Regions from separate parts of the Ensifer sp. CCNWLY38 genome, predicted to be linked through region 3. Evidence: riboswitches for the same ligand, from Rfam matches in the RefSeq annotation. Region 3 holds a riboswitch; each other region holds the start of a gene.
What was found. A riboswitch is a leader RNA that binds a small molecule or an ion and turns the genes downstream of it on or off. The one in region 3 is predicted to bind thiamine pyrophosphate.
Positions count from the first base shown of each region.

Region 1: another riboswitch for thiamine pyrophosphate. It lies ahead of thiO (glycine oxidase ThiO); the one in region 3 lies ahead of thiD (bifunctional hydroxymethylpyrimidine kinase/phosphomethylpyrimidine kinase).
Region 2: another riboswitch for thiamine pyrophosphate. It lies ahead of thiC (phosphomethylpyrimidine synthase ThiC); the one in region 3 lies ahead of thiD (bifunctional hydroxymethylpyrimidine kinase/phosphomethylpyrimidine kinase).
Region 4: another riboswitch for thiamine pyrophosphate. It lies ahead of thiB (thiamine ABC transporter substrate binding subunit); the one in region 3 lies ahead of thiD (bifunctional hydroxymethylpyrimidine kinase/phosphomethylpyrimidine kinase).

Region 1 covers NZ_JBBBBO010000003.1:231,285-235,084, reverse strand. The annotation lists gene bioB (biotin synthase BioB) at 1-416, opposite strand, end outside; TPP riboswitch at 819-939, shown strand; gene V7S54_RS08160 (hypothetical protein) at 905-1,042, opposite strand; gene thiO (glycine oxidase ThiO) at 1,100-2,071, shown strand; gene thiS (sulfur carrier protein ThiS) at 2,068-2,265, shown strand; gene V7S54_RS08145 (thiazole synthase) at 2,269-3,042, shown strand; gene V7S54_RS08140 (thiamine phosphate synthase) at 3,039-3,644, shown strand; gene V7S54_RS08135 (amidohydrolase family protein) at 3,686-3,800, opposite strand, start outside.
Region 2 covers NZ_JBBBBO010000003.1:388,444-392,243, forward strand. The annotation lists gene thiC (phosphomethylpyrimidine synthase ThiC) at 100-1,920, opposite strand; TPP riboswitch at 2,011-2,139, opposite strand; gene V7S54_RS08895 (sigma-54-dependent transcriptional regulator) at 2,235-3,599, opposite strand; gene V7S54_RS08900 (sensor histidine kinase) at 3,603-3,800, opposite strand, start outside.
Region 3 covers NZ_JBBBBO010000020.1:24,020-27,819, forward strand. The annotation lists gene V7S54_RS30550 (recombinase family protein) at 1-31, opposite strand, end outside; gene V7S54_RS30555 (hypothetical protein) at 100-447, shown strand; TPP riboswitch at 779-881, shown strand; gene thiD (bifunctional hydroxymethylpyrimidine kinase/phosphomethylpyrimidine kinase) at 1,135-1,944, shown strand; gene V7S54_RS30565 (glycosyltransferase family 4 protein) at 2,100-3,401, opposite strand; gene V7S54_RS30570 (hypothetical protein) at 3,398-3,800, opposite strand, start outside.
Region 4 covers NZ_JBBBBO010000005.1:196,466-200,265, reverse strand. The annotation lists gene V7S54_RS12950 (ABC-F family ATP-binding cassette domain-containing protein) at 1-619, opposite strand, end outside; gene V7S54_RS12945 (thiamine diphosphokinase) at 623-1,273, opposite strand; gene V7S54_RS12940 (GNAT family N-acetyltransferase) at 1,358-1,843, opposite strand; TPP riboswitch at 1,989-2,107, shown strand; gene thiB (thiamine ABC transporter substrate binding subunit) at 2,157-3,185, shown strand; gene thiP (thiamine/thiamine pyrophosphate ABC transporter permease ThiP) at 3,217-3,800, shown strand, end outside.

The DNA of each region.
Region 1 (3,800 bases), on a different contig from region 3:
CCGAGCGACCGCACACCGCCGATCATGGCGACGATCGCCTCCATGTCGCGCTCCTTCGGGCTGCGCCAGGCGGCGCCCATGCAATAGCGCGTCGCGCCGCCGTCCCTCGCTTTCCGTGCTTCCGCAAGCACCCGCTCGACTTCCATCAGTTTCGACGCTTTCAGCCCCGTCGGGTAATGTGCCGACTGGCTGCAATAGCCGCAGTCTTCGGCGCAGCCGCCGGTCTTGATCGACAGCAGGCGGCTCATCTGGATGGCATTGGGGTCGAACTGGGCGCGGTGAACGGACTGGGCACGAAACAGAAGGTCGTTGAACGGCAAGTTATAGATTTCTTGCGCGTCGGCCAGACTCCAGGCGGTTTTGGCGGGCTTGGCGGCTCCCGAGGTCGGCTCGGTCGAACTGTTTGTGTCCAGCATGTTCGTTCACTTCCCTGTTTGCGGCAAAGCAAAATAGATAGAATCCATTATTATCTATAATTTTCACGGACACCGCATCAAGCAACCACCTAAAAGGAGAGCGTACGCTAATTAATCAACCATCGCGTGCTTATGTGCGCCTCGACGGCTGCGGTCAGAAGGGCAAATACCGCGACTTTCCGCCGCGGCGGCATCAGCTGATGGCGATAACAGCAACGGCCAGATGCCCGGATTTTCGGGACCTTGCGCCTTGCACTAGCCGTCGATCTCTCGACCAATGCCCGCTACCGACACCACCGAGCCTCAAGAACACACGTCCTTCCACTTTTTATAGATAATTTTTTGCGCACGAGGTACACACCGGCAGCCCTTGACAAAATCCGATCCAGCCGCTCAGTTTGAAGCATTCACCAGGGGTGTCCCGACAAGGGGCTGAGATTCTGCTAGGCGGTTTCCGCGGCGCAGTGACCCGTTGAACCTGATCCAGTTCATACTGGCGTAGGGACGGTGCAGACATCGCTGCCGCATTCGCGTTCGCGCGAGCAGATCTCGGCAAGGCGTCCTTCCCTCTCTTCCGGTCCGAGCTGGGTCTCCAACAATGGAGCCTCGGCAATGCGTATCTTCATCGCGATTCTGCTTCCTTCAGACCGACGTTCGGCTCGCCGCAGCTGGGCGCATTGACCATGCGCGCCCTGATCAAAGGTGCCGGCGTCGTCGGGCTGACCTTGGCGCATGAGCTGATCGCCCGCGGCGTCGAGGTGGCCGTTGCCGAGCGGCAGCCGGACTTCGGCGGGGCGGCCTCGTGGTTTGCCGGCGGCATGCTGGCGCCCTGGTGTGAACGCGAGAGCGCCGAGGAAACGGTGCTGACGCGCGGCATCGACGCCATCGACTGGTGGGACCGCGCGCTTCCGGGCGAAGTGTCGCGCAACGGCACCCTCGTCGTCGCTCCGCCGCGAGACGCCGGTGAACTCAAACGCTTCGCTTCGCGCACGACCGGCTTCGAATGGCTCGACGAAAAAGCGATCGCAAGGATCGAGCCGGCGCTTGCCGGACGCTTCCGAGAGGCGCTGTTCTTCCCGGGCGAGGCGCATCTCGACCCTCGTCGAGCGCTAGTCCTGCTGCGGCAAAAGCTCGTCGAGCACGGCGTCGCCTTCATCGGCGAGGTGGATAGTAACAGCGACAGCGATCTGATTGCCGACTGCAGCGGCGCTTCGCGCATCGGCGCCATCGCCGGCCTGCGCGGCGTGCGCGGCGAGATGCTCTATCTGCAGACCGGCGAAGTGGAATTGTCGCGGCCAGTCCGCCTGATCCATCCGCGTATCCCGCTCTACATCGTGCCGCGCGGCGATGGCCTCTTCATGTGCGGGGCGACCATGATCGAAACCGACGACGGCGGTCCGATCACCGCCCGCTCGCTGATGGAGTTGCTGAACGCAGCCTATGCGCTTCACCCCGCCTTCGGCGAGGCGCGCCTTCTCGAAACCGGCACCGGCGTCCGGCCGGCCTTTGCCGACAATCTGCCGCGCGTCACGCGTGCCGGAACCACCATCACGCTCAACGGGCTCTACCGCCACGGCTTCCTGCTTTCACCGGCCTTGGCCGAGGAAGCGGCGGATCTTGCCCTTGCCCGGAACCTGAAGGGAGACGCCGCATGAAATTGACCGTCAACGGCGAGGATCACGACCTCACAGTCACGACCCTTGCCGAACTCCTGGCCGCACTCGACTTCGAAGGGGACTGGCTTGCCACCGCCGTCAACGGCGAGCTGGTGCACCGAGCCGACCGTTCGGCCCATTCCCTCAGTGATCGCGACCGGATCGAAATTCTCTCGCCGATGAAAGGAGGCTGAGACATGCTGACGCTTTATGGACAGGAACTGCGTTCCCGCCTGCTTCTGGGCACCGCCCGCTACCCCTCGCCTGCCGCGCTCGAAGACGCGGTTCGTTCGTCGGCGACCGAGATCGTCACGGTTTCGCTGCGTCGCGAAACCGCCGGCGGCCGCCAGGGCGGCGCCTTCTTCGAACTGATCCGGTCGCTCGGCGTACATGTGCTGCCAAACACGGCCGGCTGCCACTCGGTGTCGGAGGCGGTGCTGACTGCCAAGATGGCACGCGAGGTCTTCGGCACCAACTGGATCAAGCTCGAAGTCATCGGCCATCAGGACACGCTTCAGCCCGACGTCTTCGGGCTGGTCGAGGCAGCACGCATCCTCTGCGCCGAAGGCTTCGAGGTCTTCCCCTACACGACCGACGACTTGGTGGTCGGCGAACGCCTCGTCGAGGCCGGATGTAGGGTGCTGATGCCCTGGTGCGCGCCGATCGGCAGCGCCATGGGGCCGCAGAACATCCCGGCGCTGCGAGCCATGCGGGCCCATTTTCCGGACATGCCGCTGATCGTCGATGCCGGCATCGGCCGACCCTCACACGCAACCACGGTGATGGAACTCGGCTTCGACGCGGTTCTGCTCAACACCGCCGTGGCCGGGGCAACGAAACCGGCCCTGATGGCCTCGGCCTTCGCCCGGGCAATCGACGCCGGACGCGATGCCTTCGAGGCGGGCATGCTCGAACCACGCGATTTTGCCGTTCCCTCCACGCCCGTCATCGGAAAGGCGGTGTTCGCGTGAAACTCGACCCCTTCTACCTCATCGTCGATAGCGCCCAATGGATCGAGCGGCTGGTGCCGCTCGGCGTGAAACTGGTGCAGCTTCGCGTCAAGGATCGTCCGGAAACGGAGCTTCGCGACGAGATCCGCGCGGCCAAGGCGATCTGTGACCATCATGGGTGCCAGCTCGTCGTCAACGACTACTGGCGCCTCGCGATCGACGAGGGCTGCGATTTCGTCCATCTCGGCCAGGAGGATCTCGCGGATGCGGATCTTGCCGCAATCCGCTCTTCCGGCGTGAAGCTCGGCCTCAGCACCCACGACGAGAGGGAGTTGGTGACGGCGCTTGCCGCCAAACCTGACTATGTCGCGCTCGGACCGATCTATCCGACGATCCTCAAGCAGATGAAATGGGATCCGCAGGGGCTGCCGCGCCTCTCCGCCTGGCGGGAGCGCGTCACGCCGCTGCCGCTCGTTGCGATCGGCGGCCTCAATATCGACCGGATTGCCGGCGTCTTCGAGCATGGCGCCGACAGCGCCGCGGTCGTCACCGATATCACGCTGAATGCCGATCCCGAGGGGCGGACGCGGGAGTGGATTGCACGCACCGCGCCGTGGCGCTGATCCAGGAAAACAGCAGGATCACCTGACGGCGCGGCTCTGCCTCAGGCAATCGCCAGTCCGGAAAGCCAGGCCGAACCCAGGCCGTGCTTGTCGCAATAGGCGGTAAGCCGGTCGCGCGTTTTGCCCGGCCGGTCGAGACCGAGAAAGCGGGAAGCG
Region 2 (3,800 bases), on a different contig from region 3:
TATCGTTCAACCGATAAGGGGGCAAGCTGTTCCCCCAGGGCCCAGCATCCGCCTTTCCGTCGGAAGGGACTACGAGGCGTCCCTCCCGACGTGTGCGCTTTAACTCTGAGCTTCGACCTCAGCGACCGGCATATAGAGGTCGCCACCCTCGCGGTATTTCGCGGCCATCGCCTCCAGCCCTTCCTTCTGTGCCTCGGCGCGAATGTCGTGCGAGATCCGCATCGAGCAGAATTTCGGACCGCACATCGAGCAGAAATGCGCGACCTTGTGCGCCTCCTTCGGCAGCGTCTCGTCGTGGAAGTTGCGGGCCGTCTCCGGGTCGAGAGAGAGGTTGAACTGGTCTTCCCAGCGAAACTCGAAGCGGGCGCGCGACAGGGCGTCGTCGCGCACCTGGGCCGCCGGATGCCCCTTGGCGAGATCGGCGGCGTGGGCCGCGATCTTGTAGGTGATGACGCCGACCTTGACGTCGTTGCAATCGGGCAGGCCCAGGTGCTCCTTCGGCGTGACGTAGCAGAGCATGGCTGTGCCGAACCAGCCGATCATCGCCGCACCGATGCCCGACGTGATGTGGTCGTAGCCCGGTGCAATGTCGGTCGTCAGCGGTCCGAGCGTGTAGAACGGCGCCTCGCCGCAGACGGCAAGCTGCTTGTCCATGTTCTCCTTGATCTTGTGCATCGGCACGTGGCCGGGGCCTTCGATCATCACCTGACAATCCTTGGCCCAGGCAATCTTCGTGAGTTCGCCGAGTGTTTCGAGTTCGGCAAACTGCGCCGCGTCGTTGGCGTCGGCGATCGAGCCCGGGCGCAGGCCGTCGCCGAGGGAGAAGGAGACGTCATAGGCGCGGCAGATGTCGCAGATTTCCTCGAAGTGCTCGTAAAGGAAGCTTTCCCGGTGGTGATGCAGACACCACTTGGCCATGATCGAGCCGCCGCGCGAGACGATGCCGGTGACGCGATCGACGGTGAGCGGGATGTAGTGCAGACGCACGCCCGCATGGATGGTGAAATAGTCGACGCCCTGTTCGGCCTGCTCGATCAGCGTGTCGCGATAGACCTCCCAGTTGAGATCTTCGGCAATGCCGTTGACCTTTTCCAGCGCCTGGTAGAGCGGCACGGTGCCGATCGGAACAGGCGAATTGCGGATGATCCATTCACGGATGTTGTGGATGTTGCGGCCGGTCGAAAGATCCATGACGGTATCGGCGCCCCAGCGGGTCGCCCAGACCATCTTTTCGACCTCCTCAGCCATCGACGAGGTGACGGCGGAGTTACCGATATTGGCGTTGATCTTCACCAGGAAGTTCCGGCCGATGATCATCGGTTCGGATTCCGGATGGTTGATGTTGGCGGGCAGGATCGCCCGGCCGCTGGCGATTTCCTGGCGCACGAACTCCGGCGTCACATGGTCGGGGATATGGGCGCCGAAGCTTTCGCCGTCGCGCGCTTTCGCGCGTGCCGCATCGCGGCCGAGGTTCTCGCGGATCGCCACGAACTCCATCTCCGGCGTGATGATGCCGGCGCGGGCGTAGGCAAGCTGCGTTACCGCCTTGCCGGCAGTCGCCTTCAGCGGCGCATGCTGGAACGGGAAGGTCGGCGTCAACCGGTCGCCGCTGGCAAAACCGTTGTCTTCAGGACGGACGATGCGTCCCTCGTAGGTTTCCACATCGCCGCGCCCGACGATCCAGTTGCGACGCAGTCGCGGCAGCCCCGCCTCGATGCTGATCTCCGCATCGTCAGCGGTATAGGCGCCGGAGGAATCGTAGACCGTGACCGGCGGTTCGCCGGACGTCGGATGCAACGCGATCTCGCGCATCGGCACGCGGATATCCGGGTGGAGGACGCCAGCCTTGTGGACCTTGCAGGAGGCGGGAAGCGGGCCTTGGGTGACCGAGAGGGGGGTAGGCTTTGTGGCAATATTCATGACGAGGCTCCAAGTTTGCGATTGGAGACCCAGTTCTGATGCCGGAAGGATGAAAGACGCTCCGCCAGATGCTGGACGCACGGAATCCTGGCTTCGATATCTGCACCGTCCCTACGCCAGTATGAACTGGATCAGGTTCAACGGGTCACTGCGCCACAGCCGGCAAGCCGGCCATCCAGCAGAATCTCAGCCCCTTGCGGGACCCCCCTGGTGAATGCCCAAGAGATAGCCATCGAACGGCACGGGTCGTCAAGCGCGAATTCGCCCGTCGACGAAGATGCAATTTTTGAGTGTATTTTGGCCGCTGGCGAGAGCTAGCTGCCGGATTTTTCCGAAACTCCGCGCTCTGCGTAATCGGCGCGGTTGATGCCGTGGCGCTGGAGCTTGTCGTAGAAGGTCTTGCGCGGGATGCCGAGCGCTTCGATCGTCGCCTTGACGTCACCACGCTGCGCCCTCAGCGCCTCCTTCAGGATCTCGGCCTCGTAGCGTTCAAGCCGCTCCGGCAGCGCGAAACCAGGCTGTTCAACGACTGCAACGGGCTGTCCCAGCGGGCCTTCGACGCCGAGTGCCACGCGCTCAGCAAAGTGCGAGAGTTCGCGCACATTGCCGGGCCAGGCATGGGTCATCAGGTGTTGCTGCACTGCCGGCGAGACGTGAGGCACGTCGCGCTTGAAGCGCTCCGCCGCCCGCGTCAGGAAATGCGAGAAGAGCAGCGGAATGTCGTCGCGACGTTCGCGCAGCGGCGGGATCGAGAGCGTCACCACATTCAATCGAAAGTAGAGGTCTTCGCGGAAATCGCCACGTTGCGCCGGATCACCGAGATCGATTTTTGCGGCGGCGATGACGCGGATATCTACCGGGCGCACCTGGTTGGTGCCGAGCGGCGTGATCTCGCGCGCTTCGAGCACCCGCAGCATCTTGACCTGGGTCGGGGGTGGCATCGCCTCGATCTCGTCGAGGAAGAGCGTGCCGCCGCTCGCGTGTTCGATCCGGCCCACACGCTTCTTCAGGGCACCGGTGAAGGCGCCCTGTTCGTGGCCGAAGAGCTCGCTCTCGATCACCGTTTCCGGCAGCGCGCCGCAGTTCAGCGCCACGAAGTTGCCGTCGCGGCGCCGGCTCCAGTTGTGCAGCAGCGTCGCCACGACTTCCTTGCCGCTGCCGGTTTCGCCGGCGACGAGCACGTCGACATCCGTATCGGCAATGTGCCGGATCGTCTGGCGCAAGCGCTCCATGACAGGCGTCTGGCCGATCAGCGGCAGGCTGTCGCCGGCCGTCTCGGCCGCCCGTTTGAGTGCGCGGTTCTCCATGACGAGACGGCGCTTTTCCAGCGCGCGCCGCACGCTCTGCACCAGCCGGTCGGCGGAAAAAGGTTTTGGGATGAAGTCATAGACGCCGTCCTGCAATGCCTGCACCGCCATCGGGATATCGCCATGGCCGGTCACCAGGATCACGGGCAGGTCGGCATCGAAGGCAGCGATGCGGCGAAAGAGCTGCAGCCCGTCGATGCCGGGCATGCGGATATCGCTGACGACGATGCCGTCGAAGTTCGTGTCGAGGGTTTCCAAGGCTTCGGCGGCGCTTGCAAGCGAGGTGACGGCGAGACCGGCAAGTTCCAGCGTCTGCGTCATCGCCTTGCGCAGGTCGTTGTCGTCGTCGATGAGGTAGACGGACGGCTGCATCGCTCAGGCCCTCTTCAGGCGAACCGTGAAGACGGTGCCCTTGTCGCTGGTTTCGACTGATATCTCGCCGCCATAGTCAGCGACGATCTCCTGGGAGATGGCGAGTCCAAGGCCGAGCCCTTCGTCCTTCGAGGTGTTGAAGGGGGTGAACAGGTCCTCGCGGATATGCTGTGGTATGCCGGGGCCGTTGTCGGCAACGAC
Region 3 (3,800 bases):
CGTCGTCGTTCTCAGTCCAACCGATAACCATGACGTGCCGGTATATCACGTGTGAATTGAGGTCAGAATGCCGGAGTATAGACTGGGGAGGTGGGCAGTATGGATCTGAATACGGGCACAATGGTTCCAGTATCAGCGCGCGCCGCTAGAGACGATTACTTTGCCGCCGTTGCGGCGGCACTGCGTCGCGAATTGGGTGGGGGAGGCCGTGCGATAAAGACGATCATGCGCTGGACAGGCGCGAGTGGCCGAACGGCAAAGTATTGGCTAGCCGGCGATCGCGGCCCCGACGGATGGCACCTCGTTCTGCTGGCCAGACACTCTGATGAAGTGTTGCAGGTTGCGCTCGCAATGGCACACCGCGATATTCTGTCTGTCACACTCGAACTGCGTGCAGCGGAAGCGGCCTTGGACCGAGCAAGTGCAATTCTCAAAGCATTGCGATGATATTGATGCGATGAGGCGCCTAACATCTATCGTTATGCGTGGAAGGCCCGCCGCCACTGAGTGAATCGGTAGTGCTGCCGACCAAATCACTCCGGGATTGCATAGGCTCGCGTTCCAACCCCCCCTTGCCTTAACGGCCTTGACGTGGCTAGTCTACCAGCGTCTGTGAAGTCGAACGCTCAGACGGAAGGCTCCTTATGCTCTTGAGGCAAAAGGGGCCTTTTTCTGTTTGTATCCTTTAAGGGCCTCCTTCGCCCGCATCGAACCGGCTTACATACGCGCCTGCTGAACTCAAGCAATTGACATCCCCTCCCACGCTCCCATAGCATTCATGCCTGCCGAGGGGCGCACCTGACGGTGCTGAGATGGCGGTGAGCCAGACCCTTGAACCTGATCCGGATCATACCGGCGTAGGAACGGCAAGGGCCTCTCTGGCACCCCCGCGTCTTCGCCGTTCATCTGGATCTCCGTGATTTTGATTTTCGGGAGATCGTTGGTGCCAATACGCCGTTTAGAATGTAGCGACGAAGAACCCCGGGGGGCGGGACGACCGACCCATCGGCTCAATCGGTCGGATTCTTCGAGGTTGCATGGAAGACCCACCTCAGTTTGCGCGTGCTTGAGCCGGTGGCTTGAGAGCGCGTTTGCTATATTTGGACCCGCTTCCACATTTCAGCGGAGCCAGGCATGACCTCCATCGCCGTTACTATTGCTGGTTCGGATTCCGGTGGGGGGGCCGGCATCCAGGCGGATCTGAAGACATTTTCGGCGCTCGGCGTCTATGGTGCCAGCGTGATTACCGCCATCACCGCGCAAAACACCAGAGGTGTTACGGCCGTTGAGGATATCTCTCCGGGCGTCGTTCTAGCTCAGATCGACGCCGTGTTTTCGGATCTCGCCGTTGGCGCTGCGAAGGTCGGAATGGTGTCCCGCCAGGAGATCATTGCGGCGATCGCGTCCGGCCTGAAGCGATACGGGCATTTGGCAGTCATCGATCCGGTGATGGTCGCCACTTCGGGGGACGTATTGTTGCGTCCGGATGCGATCTCGACGCTCAAGGAGGAACTGCTGCCGTTTGCGCTCATCCTGACGCCGAACCTGCCCGAAGCGGCACTGATGACGGGGCGCAGCGTTGCCGAGAATGAGACAGAAATGGCCCGCCAGGCGGAGATGCTCCTGAAGTTTGGTGCGCGCGCCGTGCTGATGAAAGGCGGGCATGCCAAGGGCGACGAAGCGGTTGACATCCTCTTCAACGGGGACACCGCCTTGCGCCTGTCGCGCCCGCGGGTTGAAACGAGGAACGATCATGGCACCGGCTGCACGCTGTCTGCCGCAATCGCTGCCGGTATTGCCCACCGGCAGACACTTGAAGACGCGGTTATCGCTGCCAAGACCTATCTGCATGAGGCGCTTGTTGCCGCAGCAGCGCTCAAAATCGGGCAGGGGCGGGGACCGGTTCATCACTTCCATCAGTGGTGGAGTCCGAGAGGCAACTAATCCGATTCCCGAGCCTTGTGCCGGTTCCACCGTTCAAGTTCACCTTCACGAACCAGGTCATTCCATTGCGCAATAAGCAATGGAATGACCTTCGAGGCGGGAAGTTCGTCGCTTGCAATCGCAGGATGAACGACGGGGGCTGCGCGCTTTTCGATTCAGGCCACAGCGGCGCTCGGGTGAACCGGCTGCTCCTCCTTGAGCAATTTCCGATAGAGCGCGACATGTTCGCGGCCGCAGTCGACATGGCTCATCGGGCGCCTGAGGGTTGCCCTGAGGTTGTCCCATGACCGTGGCGTGCTCAGCACGTCGATAAGCCGATCCGCAAGGTCTTGCGCGCTGCCGGCACGGAAATGATAGCCGTCGAGGCGGTCGCGAACCTTCTCGGCCATGCCGCCGATGTCGGAGCATATGATCGGCCTGCCATGGTGCAGGGCTTCCTGGATGACGATCGGAGAATTCTCCCACCAGACCGAAGGCATCACCACCCAGTCGACCGAGCGCATCAGCCTTGGCATGTCCTGGTTTTGGTAGGAGCCGTAAAAGCGGACGCGCCGGCCGGCATCTTCGATCAGTTTCGCCACGCGGTCCTGATACTCGGTCGGCTGACGCTCGAGGTTTCCGCCGAAGATCATCAAGGTGGAATCGTCACCCCAGATCTCGTCGGGCACGCGCGATACAGCGTCGATCAGCACGTGAACGCCCTTGAACGGGGTCATCTGCCCGAAATAGGCAAAACGATTGCGACGTGCCGTCGGCGCCGGCAATTCACGCGCCGGCGTCTTTTCACCCAGGACGATGCCGTTTTCGATCACGAATATCTTCTCGGCAGCGATGCCCCACTCGACATAGCGATTGGCGAGAAAAGCACTTGGGGCGATGAAGGCGTCGGCAAGGTTCAGCATGCCCCGCACGAACTGCTCACGCCGTACGAAGCGTGATACCGGAATTTCGGGGAAACACGTGTGGCAACTGATCGGCGATGCGCCATTGCAAAGCTGGCCCGAGGGCCGCTTCACCATTTGTCCGTGGTTGTGACAGATCGGCAGGTACTCGTGGAAGGTCACGACGATGCGCGCTTTCGGCAGAGCGTCGCGCACCGCATAGAGCGCTTCCAGTCCGAAGCCGATGATATGGTGGAAGTGGACGATGTCCGGCTTGATGTCTCCCACAAAGCGCAAGAGGTCGCGACGGATCGCGTCGGTATCGCCGTTGGACAGGAAGAAATGATCAAAGTCCTCGGCATGGTAGAGCACCTCGTCCATCGCCAGGCGAAGGCTCATCAGCGCCGACGCGCCGTGGCGCGGCACGGGATTGCCGACGCGGGCGAGGTAGATCGATTCAATCCCCGGCAGGCCGTTCAATGCCTTGTGCAAGCCATGGGAGGCGATCTCGGCGCCGCCCAATGAATGGGTCGGGTGGCCGTGCGAGACGACCAGCACGCGGAGTTTGTCACTCATGCCGAAACCTCATTGTGGGTCGTGGTGTCTGGCTCGACGGTCTGCATCCAGCGGCCACGAAACAGCGTCTGATCGACACGCTCCACGTATCTGGCCGTCGCTGCCGATACGGCGCCGGACGCCTCATCCGACCCGAGCATCTGTAAGGCGGGCAGCCAATAGGATTCGTAGCCCCTGCGGCTCAGCCTCAAGGCAAGATCCAGCCCATTGAGAGACGCACCGAGATAGGCCGGCGAAGGGCCGGTATCGTCGAGAAGCGCGTTGCGGGGCATGATGCAGCATTCGAGCGACGCGGTCGCAACCCGCGTCAGCTTCAGGCGGTTCACAGCGCCGACCGGATAACCGGCATACCGGCTCGACTGCAGATGATCCGCGCGATCGAGTGACGAACTGCCGGCC
Region 4 (3,800 bases), on a different contig from region 3:
AGGCTTCGAAATGGCCAAAGCCGCGATCGAGCCGGCGCGACTGGCCGCGATCGAGCCAGACGGTCGCCGTCGACACCTTCTCCAGGAAGCGCCGATCGTGCGAGATCAGCACCAGCGCCGAACGGCTGCGGGTAAGCTCATCTTCCAGCCATTCGATCGTCGGCAGGTCGAGATGGTTGGTCGGTTCGTCAAGCAGCAAGATGTCAGGTTCCGGCGCCATGACGCGCGCCAATGCCGCGCGGCGCGCCTCACCGCCCGAAAGGCGCGTCGGGTCTTCTTCGCCGGTTAGGCCCAGATGCTGCAGCAGGTAGGCGACGCGATAGGGATCGTCGCTCGGGCCGAGACCGGCTTCGGCATAGGCCTGCACCGTGTCGTAGCCGTCGAAATCCGGCGCCTGGTGCAGATAGCGGATGGTCGCGGAGGGATGGCGGAACACCTCGCCCGATTGCGCTTCCGCGAGACCCGCGGCGATCTTCATCAAGGTCGACTTGCCCGAGCCATTGCGCCCGACCAGGCAGATGCGGTCGCCCGGCTCCACTTGCAGGTTGGCACCGGCAAGCAGCGGCGCGCCGCCGAAGGTCAAGAAGATATCGTCGAGTTTCAGAATGGGAGGCGCCAAGGCTCAGGCTCCGGAAAGATCATAGGGGCGGGCAAGCACGATGGCGCGTCCGCTCTTGAGGCTGAAGCGAAGGGGACCCTCCGCAACGTTGGAAACGGTTCGGGACGATCCGAACGGCAGGGTGAAATCATCAAGCGGATAGCGCGCATTGACGATCGAAAGGCCGGTCAGCTCGGTCAATCCCAGCACCGAAAAGAGGCAACCTTTCGGCAGGTCGAGATCGAGCGCACCGGCCAGCAGCGGGTAGGCTTCTTCCTCGCCAGATGTCATCACCACCGAAAGCCCGCGCTCGGCAAGCGCTGCTGCCTGCAGCAGGTGCAGGAAGGCATGGTCGCTGCGGCTGCCGCCAAGCGCGCCGGCAAAGATCAGCCGGTCGGCCCCGCGAGATAGCGCGGCTTCCACCGCAATCTCGCCATCCGTCGCAGCCTTTGCCGCCGGATAGGGCTCGCGTGGAACCGAGGCGAAGTCGGACAGCAGGGCGTCTTCGGTCGAATCGAAATCGCCGACCCAGACATCCGGCACGACGCCGAGCAGGCGCGCATGGCGCATGCCGCCGTCAGCGGCAACGAAGCGGCTGCCGCTGAGCTGCTCTGACAGCCGGCTGGTCACCGAGAGGGCGCCGCCAAGCAAAATGGTGAAGGTCGATCGAGCCATGGCAATGCCCATAGCGCAAAGGATCGCGGAAGGAAAACGAAGAAAACCGCAAACCGCTGCGATCGCAGCAATTTGCCGTAGCCATCAGTGCCCTTCCGGCACCGGTTCCGGGAACAGCATGCCGGCATAGATCCCGGGTGTTGAATCGGGAATTTCGATCGCGCCTGCCACGCGCTCGTAGAACTTCGCCGGGCCGACGCCACCGATGATCGCATAGCCATAGCCGGCGTCGCGCATCGCCGTCAGGCTCGCAAGCAGCAGCGCTTCGCCGATACCTTGCCCGCGCATGCTTTCATCGACGCCGGTCGGGCCGAAGAAGCCGAGCGCCGTGACGTCATGGCAGGAAAAGCCGACGATCTTTTCGTCATGCACCGCGATGTGCATGCGCGTCGGGGTCGAGGAGAAGGCAGCCTCCGCTTCGCCCGCCCAGCCGGCACCAAACGTCTTTTCGATCCAGGAGACCACCAGACGGCGTTCCGGCGCCATGGCGCGACGGATGCTGATGCCTGAACCAAGCCGCGACTGGGGCTCTGCCGGAAGGGCATAAAGTCGAACGAGCATATCTGGCATGGCGTTTCCTCCTTGCGGCTAAGCGTGATGGTGTCATAGCGCAGTTACCGTTTGGCGGAAACGCCCAGCGCAAAATGGGCTCGACCCATGCATCGGCCATTCCAAACACCGCTTGCCATGGAGCCAACGCAGCGGTAAATCTCTTGCCGCTCTAACGGGGTGCCTCCCGACCGCGAAGCGGCCGGAGGCTGAGAGGCGTCAAAACGCCAACCCGCGGAACCTGATCCGGCTCATACCGGCGGAGGGATTAGACGCGATCGCACCGATACGCCCTTTTCCCGTGCAACAACGAACTTTGGGAGAGGTGCTTCGCATGTCCAATTCTTCACAGCTCAAAATACTTAGCCGGCTAGCGCTCAGCGCAGCGGCAAGCCTTGCCTTCGCCAGTGGCGCTGCTGCTGCCGACAAGACGCTGACGGTCTACACCTACGAAAGCTTCATCACCGAATGGGGTCCGGGCGCCAAGGTCGCGGAAGCCTTCGAAAAGACCTGCGAGTGCAAGGTCAACTATGTCGGCGTCGCCGACGGCGTTGAGCTCTTGACCCGTCTGAAGCTCGAAGGGCAAGCTTCGAAGGCCGACATCGTGCTCGGCCTCGACACCAACCTCGTGGCGGAAGCCAAGGCGACCGGCTTCTTCGCGCAGCATGGCATCGAAGCCAAGGATCTGAAGGTTCCGGGCGGTTTCTCCGATGACACTTTCCTGCCCTACGACTACGGCCATTTCGCCGTCGTCTATGACACCGAGACCCTGAAGACACCGCCGAAGAGCCTCAAGGACCTGGTCGAAGGCGACGCGTCGCAGAAGATCGTCATCGAGGATCCGCGCACCTCGACGCCGGGCCTTGGTCTGCTGCTCTGGGTCAAGGCGGTCTACGGTGACGAGGCGGGCGCCGCCTGGGCAAAGCTCAAGGATCGGGTTCTCACGGTCACCCCCGGCTGGTCGGAAGCCTACGGCCTCTTCACCAAGGGCGAAGCGCCGATGGTGCTCTCCTACACCACCTCGCCCGCCTACCACATGGTCGCTGAGAACACCGAGCGCTACCAGGCGGCCACCTTCTCGGAAGGTCACTACATCCAGATCGAGGTCGCCGGCATGACCAAAAATGCCAAGGAGCCAGAACTGGCAAAACAGTTTCTCGCCTTCATGACCGGGCCGGAGTTCCAGTCGATCATCCCGACGACCAACTGGATGATGCCGGTCGCAGCGACTAAGGAGCCGCTGCCGGACGCCTTCAACAAGCTGGTCAACCCGGAGAAGACCTTCCTGCTGCCATCGGAAGAGGTCGCGAAGAACCGCAAGGCCTGGATCGACGAGTGGCTTGCTGCCATGAGCAAGAACTGAGGCCGGATTGTTCGCACTTCGCGAAAACCGCATGACTGTTGTCGCCGGGGCATTTTGCCTCGGCGCCTTCCTGCTCTTCGTCGGCCTGGCGATCGCTGCCTTGCTCGCCCAGACCGGCGGCACCGACGAAGGCACCCTGTTCGATGCCTATATCTGGCGCGTCACCCGCTTCACGCTGCTGCAGGCTAGCCTTTCCACTCTGCTGTCCGTGCTATTCGCGATACCGGTGGCACGGGCGCTGGCGCGGCGGCCGCAGTTTTTCGGCCGGATCTGGCTGTTGCGGCTGATGGCGCTGCCGCTCGGCCTGCCCGTTCTCGTCGGCGCACTCGGGCTGATCGAGATCTGGGGACGCCAGGGCTTCCTCAATTCCGGCCTGCGCTGGCTCGGCCTCGAGCAATCGATCAGCATCTATGGCCTGTTCGGCATCCTTCTTGCCCATGTCTTCTTCAACATGCCGCTCGCGGCGCGCCTGTTCCTGGCCGGCCTCGAGCGCATTCCGGCCGAATACTGGCGCAGCGCTGCCAATCTCGGCATGCCCTCCCGAGCGCTCTTCCGCTTCATCGAATGGCCTGTCCTGCGCGGCCTGCTGCCGGGCGCGGCCGGCCTCGTCTTCAT